One region of the Lysinibacillus telephonicus genome, then DNA from elsewhere that is predicted to be linked to it. Evidence: predicted binding sites of a transcription regulator. Region 1 holds the regulator's gene; each other region holds the start of a gene.

Region 1 (2,279 bases):
AACAATTGCTAAAATTTCAAGAAGCATTGTATCCATCTCATTTAATGTAATTGGACCTGCGGAGTTTAAAGAAAATATAGTTGTCCCACTTTTTTGAAGAAGATGTAAAATAGCCATTCGTGCATTACCACGTCCTAAACGTGTTTCATCCTGCACAAATAACGCTTTTACATGATTTTCTTTAATAAAATCCATCATTTCAAGCAAACCTTCTCGTTCAACTTCATAGCCGCTCTGTTGATCTTGAAACGTTTTCAACACTTGATAATTCATTTTTTCTGCATAATGTAATAATTCTTCTTCTTGTCTAACTAGTGAAGTCTCTTGAGTATTTTTTTCTGTACTTACTCGTGTATAAATAACTGCTGTCTTGTTACTTGTCATTATTTTTAACCGCTACCTCAATAGGATGAACCTCTTCATCCTCTATTTTTTTTGCAATAAAATTACTATTTTCGTTGACTGGAATTGCTATTTGGTGCCCAGCTACGATTATTTCATTATTTAAGCCGTTTTCAGCCTTTACGGATTTAATCCACTCTTCAATTGTCATTTTACCACGAAACTGTTCCGCTAATGTCCAAAGGGTATCGCCATGTTGGATTTCATATTGTTCGTATGTTGTATCACCATTATCTGTTATGAATAGGAAGCCTGCCATCATCATAAAAACCGTAAATAAAACCACAATATAACTGTTTTTTTGTAACCAATTCATGTCTATTACTCCTTTTTCGAATGTTTGTTCGGAATGTATGTTCTTACTTTAATACGAACATTTGTTTTTGTCAACACTTTGAACGAACCTATGTTTGCATTTCTGTTCGCATACTGATATACTATATGTAATTAATAGAGATACATATTCACTTAAAGAGGTGAGAAGGTTGAAAAAAATATCAAAAAGGCAAGAAGATATTTTAGCATTCATAAAAGAAGAGGTTCGAACGAAAGGTTACCCGCCATCTGTTCGTGAGATTGGAGAAGCTGTTGGTCTTGCTTCTAGTTCAACCGTTCACGGTCATTTAGCACGATTAGAAAGCAAAGGTTTAATTCGCCGCGACCCTACAAAACCACGTGCAATTGAAATTTTAGATAATGAAGGGGAAACTGTTCAAAAGCAATCTGTTGTACATGTTCCACTTGTAGGGAAGGTTACAGCCGGACTGCCAATTACTGCAATTGAAAACATTGAAGAATATTTCCCTCTGCCTGATACATATGGCGTCGGTGAAGATAAACTTTTTATGCTTGAAGTTATGGGTGAATCGATGATAGAAGCTGGCATTCTTGATGGAGATTACGTGGTGGTAAAACAAACATCTACTGCGAATAATGGAGATATTGTAGTTGCCATGACTGAAGATGATGAAGCTACAGTAAAACGATTCTTTAAAGAAAAAACGCATTTTCGCCTACAACCAGAAAACTCCAGCATGGATCCGATTTTAGTAAACCAAGTAACTATTTTAGGAAAAGTAGTAGGATTATATCGTCAATTCCACTAAAAAAGGCTGTCTCGCAAGTCTAATCTGACTTTTGGGACAACCTTTTTTTGAATGAACAATATTTATGTCTTCTTAACTTTAAATATATGAACCCTCACATGAGTTAAATTTTATACTTGGTGCAAGCCTGTATAAACTCAGCAAACAATGCCTTTGAATGTTTATCGCCAGCAACTGCCATCTCTTCTGGATGCCACTGTACAGCAATACAAAACGGATAATCTTTTAACTCCACAGCTTCTACTATTCCATCACTTGCCTTAGCTGTTATTAACAAAACATGCGGAACATCTTTTATGGCTTGATGATGAAGAGAATTTACAGCAATCTTATCGTTTCCAATTATTTTATATAACAGACTTTCAGAATTTATCGTTACAAAATGAGATGCTTCATGACGTTCCGCTTTTTGATTATGAAGAAGCGGCTCTTTTTCGAATTGTGTATTAATATCTTGATAAAGCCCCCCACCTAATACAATGTTTAAAAGCTGTATTCCCCTGCATATCGCAAATATTGGAAGCTTATTTTTCAATGCAGCTTTGGCAAGGGCTATTTCAACTTGATCTCTCCGTAAACTTACTTCACCGAGATTAAGATGAGGCTCTTCATTAAAAAAATGAGGATGAATATCTACCCCACCAGTTAATAGCAAACCATCAAGTGTACTTATAAGTTGATCTACATCTTTTTCTACACCAAACGGAATACATAAAGGGACACCTCCAGCATCTAGTATTGATTGAACATATGGTGCATTCAAGCTATACT
Region 2 (2,279 bases), 920 kb from region 1:
TTGTCCTTCTGCAAGCGGTGCTCCAAGCGGCGACAAATCGATTCCCCATGCATGATAATAAAGTTGATTGCCCATAATACCAAAGTGATCTTCCAGCATATTTAGGTCGGCATGTGCTAAATCGCCAACTTTAAAAATACCCATATTATTTAACGTACGCTCTGTTCGACGTCCAATGCCCCACATTTCAGAAAGTTTCGATACAGGCCAAAGTTTTTCCGGAATATCAGCATAGGTCCACTTTGCAAATTCAGTCTTCTTCGCCTCTAAATCTAGTGCGAGCTTTGACATAAGCATGTTTGGCCCCATTCCAACTGCACTCGGAATTTGAAATTGACTATAAATGCTTTGTTGAATATATTTTGCGGTTTCTTCTGGTGGTCCCCAAAGCTTTTCAGTACCCGTTAAGTCTACAAAGCTTTCATCAACACTATAGACGTGAATTGCTTCCTTTGGAACAAATTGGTTAATTAAATTCGTAATTTCCATTGACATTTGAACGAAAAATTCCATTTTTGGTTCGAATAATTTAATGTCAGGATGTTTTGGAATCTCATAAAGCCTTGAGCCTGTTTTGATACCAAATCGCTTCTTCATTGGCGGTGATGCAGCAAGCACTACACTTCCCTTTTGCTTGAAGTTTCCAACAACAGCAATAGGCACCTTAAAAGGATTAAGGTTTTCAATCATAGCCATACAGCTCGCATAAAAACATCGCATATCAATGCACATAATCGATCGATTTGGCGCGTGGTTATATACTTCAAATAAATTTGCTGAATCTGCCTCACTGTATTTTAATGCATGCATCACTACACCTCCAATTTCACATTTAGTATATGCGAACGTTTGTTCCTTCATTCATTTTAACAATGAGACAATTGAGACGGCAAGTGGTAATAGTTGGGGGTTCTAATGAGTAATTGGAACATGCACCCCACTAATTTTTTATCTATCGCATAAAAATCTAGAAACAACTGAATAATGACACTGATAAATAATTTTCAAGAGACTTGAAGGAGTGTTGATATTGAGCAGATTTGACAATAAAGTAATCATTATCACCGGGGCAAGTGGAGGAATCGGGTCAGCTACAGCAAAAAAACTATATAGTGAAGGTGCTTCATTAGTTTTAGTTGATTTAAAACAAGAGGGGCTGGATAAGTTAATTGCAGAAAATCAATTTTCAAGAGAGCGCATCCTCTCATTGACAGGCGATGTTTCGAAAAAGGAAGACGTCAGAGCCTATGTTCAAGCGACAGTGGACCGATTCGGTAAAATTGACGGATTTTTCAATAATGCAGGTGTCGAAGGTCCTTCTAAACCTTTTGAAGAGTATACAAAAGAGGACTTTGATTTTGTATTTGGCATAAACGTATATGGCGTGCTTTATGGCATGCAAGAAGTTTATAAAGTAATGAAGAAACAGGGCTATGGCTCAGTCGTCAACACAAGCAGCTTAGCCGGTTTAATGGGTTCACCAGGTACGACTGTTTACAACACTTCGAAGCATGCCGTATTAGGGCTAACTAGATGTGCTGCCCTCGAAGCTGCTGAAATTGGCGTCCGTTTCAACTCTGTACACCCTGGCGTTATTGCAACGGGAATGATGACGCGTATTGAAGAGAATGTGGCACCAGGCAATGCAGAACAAATGCATGAAGCATATACAGCTTCCGTCCCAATGAAACGCTTCGGACAACCTGAAGAAGTAGCAAATGTTGCGGCATTCCTGCTATCTGATGAATCATCATACGTAACAGGCTCAATTTATACAGTTGATGGCGGTATGATTAATCAATAAAATTTGTTTAGGGATGCCCCAAAATATCGAAGGCATCCCTTTTCTAATTAAATAACTTCCGTAAAGAAACATGTTTTCATATGTTGGATAAAGGTGTCACCTAAATCGGTAAATGTGGCCACACCTTTTTGGTGAATCGCTGTTTTAAATCCTTCCGCATCAGCTCCTGCAACTGTTAGAAAATCACATATATCTGTACATACACCTACAACATGAACCTTTTCTACATTGAGAGCTCTTAATTTTTCTGCTAAATCCGTTTTAAAAAACGCATTGTAATTAGTTTTAGGCTGCATAATGACATTCGGATTTGATTCATTTTCTTTAAACCAAACCGCTAAATCACCGTAAAGCTGCTGTCCTTTAGTACCAATTACATTATGTACTGGCCATAAATCAAAATGTGGATCATTTTCTTGATGAGCATCCATTGCAACGACTACAATCTGGTCACCATTTAAAAACTCGTTTGCTT
Region 3 (2,279 bases), 580 kb from region 1:
TTCGTTAACGTTGTAATTAAAACACGTTCATTTTGTCGAACCCGTTCATTTATTTCATCGATTAAATCGTCAATTTGTCCTTCAATTGGACGAACATCAATTGTTGGGTCGAGCAGTCCAGTTGGACGTATAATTTGCTCAACCATCTCTGGTGTATGTTCGATTTCATAGGGGCCAGGAGTTGCTGAAACGTAAATGGCTTGATGTATATGCTGTTCAAACTCTTCGAATTTTAATGGTCTATTATCAAGTGCTGATGGTAAGCGGAAACCGTGTTCTACTAATACATTCTTACGAGCTTGGTCCCCATTATACATTCCGCGTATTTGCGGCAAAGTTACGTGACTTTCATCCACAACTAATAAAAAATCTTTGGGGAAATAATCTAGCAATGTATAAGGTGTTACTCCCGCTTCTCTCAACGTTAAATGACGGGAATAGTTTTCGATTCCTGAACAGAAGCCCATCTCACGCATCATTTCTAAATCATAGTTTGTTCTTTGCTCTAAACGCTGCGCTTCAAGCAGTTTATCTTCTGCTCGGAATTTTGCAAGCTGCTCTTCAAGCTCAGCCTCAATATTTTCAATAGCCTTTAACATTTTCTCTTCTCGTGTAACGAAGTGGGAAGCTGGGAAAATAGCTACATGATCGCGGTCACCCATAATTTCACCAGTTAAAGCATCCACTTCCCGAATTCGATCAATTTCATCGCCAAAAAATTCAACACGAATACATTTTTCATCTCTAGATGCTGGGAAAATTTCGACTACATCTCCTCGAACTCTAAATGTACCCCGTGTAAAGTTTACATCGTTCCGTTCATATTGTATGTCTACGAGTTTTCTCAACAATTGATTGCGTTCAATTTCCATCCCAGTTCGGACAGATACAACCATTTCACGATATTCCTCTGGATTCCCTAAACCATATATACAAGACACAGAAGCTATAATGATGACATCTTGTCGTTCAAACAATGCTGATGTAGCGGAGTGTCGCAGCTTGTCGATTTCATCATTAATGCTTGAATCTTTTTCGATATAGGTATCCGTTTGTGGAACATAAGCTTCCGGCTGATAATAATCGTAGTAGCTGACAAAATATTCAACCGCATTGTTTGGGAAAAATTGTTTAAATTCGCTGTATAGCTGTCCTGCCAGTGTTTTATTATGTGCAATCACCAGCGTTGGCTTCTTTACTTCTTTTATTACATTGGAAATGGTAAATGTTTTCCCCGTACCTGTTGCCCCAAGCAAAGTTTGATGCCTTTTGCCATCCTTTATGCCTTTAACAAGCTCCGCAATGGCATTCGGCTGATCGCCGCTTGGTTCATAGGCAGAATACAATTCAAAAGTTTCGGCCATTCGTAGATCGTCCTTTCACCCAATTCTTGTATTTTATTTTAGCATAACCATTTAGAAATTTCGAACAAAAAGCGAACATATATTCCTCAACTTTTTACTTCTCCCCATTTGTAAGGAAACAACCTATTATTACAAACCAGCAGTGAGATATAAAGATAAGAAGTAATTTACTAAATCTGAGAGTGCATTATACAAAGCACTTAGACGATTATAGAGTCTTACACCACAGCTCTATGACTTGTGTACAAAGTCTACTTGTCCCCTGCTAAAAAAGAAATATGCTTCAACATAAAGTTATCTGTAAATCTAAATTTTTATTTTCTTAAAAGAAAAAAGTACACTTCAGTTTTGGTTCTGAAGTGCACTTTTTTGTTTTTCGGACAACACAAGCTTGTTTTTAATGAATTTTTTCTAAACTATTTTTTTCAGCAATTTTCCCTTCAAACGCTGCTTTATAAATCGACAAAATATCTTCTCGTAATAATGGCATTGGGCTCCGTGCTAAAATCCGCTTTTGTTCAATAGCATCCTTTGTTAAACTTTCAAGCGCATCCTCAGTAATATTGAATCCTTGTAAAGTAGATGGAATATTTACATCCTCTACTAACCTTTTTAATTCGTCTACACATTTGTAAGATGCTTCTTCTTGGGATAAGTTTACTGCGCTAAAGCCCATCGCTTCATATATATCTTTCATTCGTTTCTCACAGCTTTGACGGATGTACCCCATGACATATGGAAGTAAAACGGCATTGGAATCTCCATGGGCAATATGGAACTGTCCTCCAATAGGATAAGCTAAGGCATGGACACCAGCTACACCTGCATTAAAGAAGGCCAGCCCAGCAAGATAACTTCCGTAGCTCATATCTGTACGAGCTTGTTTGTCTTCACCATTAGAAACAGCAGTACGAA

What was found. The regulator LexA, encoded in region 1, represses DNA repair genes until DNA is damaged. The targets are predictions, from matches to a motif close to CGAACATATGTTCG.
Region 2: MKY04_RS03285 (DNA polymerase thumb domain-containing protein) is a predicted target of LexA. The motif match lies at 843-856, and genes of this name have one in related genera.
Region 3: uvrB (excinuclease ABC subunit UvrB) is a predicted target of LexA. The motif match lies at 1,437-1,450, and genes of this name have one in related genera.

Annotation. Positions count from the first base shown of each region.
Region 1 covers NZ_CP155468.1:1,592,113-1,594,391, reverse strand. Annotated here, with positions in the region: gene MKY04_RS07545 (YneB family resolvase-like protein) at 1-384, opposite strand, end outside; gene yneA (cell division suppressor protein YneA) at 374-718, opposite strand; gene lexA (transcriptional repressor LexA) at 888-1,508, shown strand; gene MKY04_RS07530 (gamma-glutamyl-gamma-aminobutyrate hydrolase family protein) at 1,612-2,279, opposite strand, start outside.
Region 2 covers NZ_CP155468.1:671,942-674,220, reverse strand. Annotated here, with positions in the region: gene MKY04_RS03285 (DNA polymerase thumb domain-containing protein) at 1-810, opposite strand, end outside; gene MKY04_RS03280 (SDR family NAD(P)-dependent oxidoreductase) at 1,031-1,804, shown strand; gene MKY04_RS03275 (isochorismatase family cysteine hydrolase) at 1,852-2,279, opposite strand, start outside.
Region 3 covers NZ_CP155468.1:1,013,115-1,015,393, reverse strand. Annotated here, with positions in the region: gene uvrB (excinuclease ABC subunit UvrB) at 1-1,364, opposite strand, end outside; gene MKY04_RS04715 (iron-containing alcohol dehydrogenase) at 1,762-2,279, opposite strand, start outside.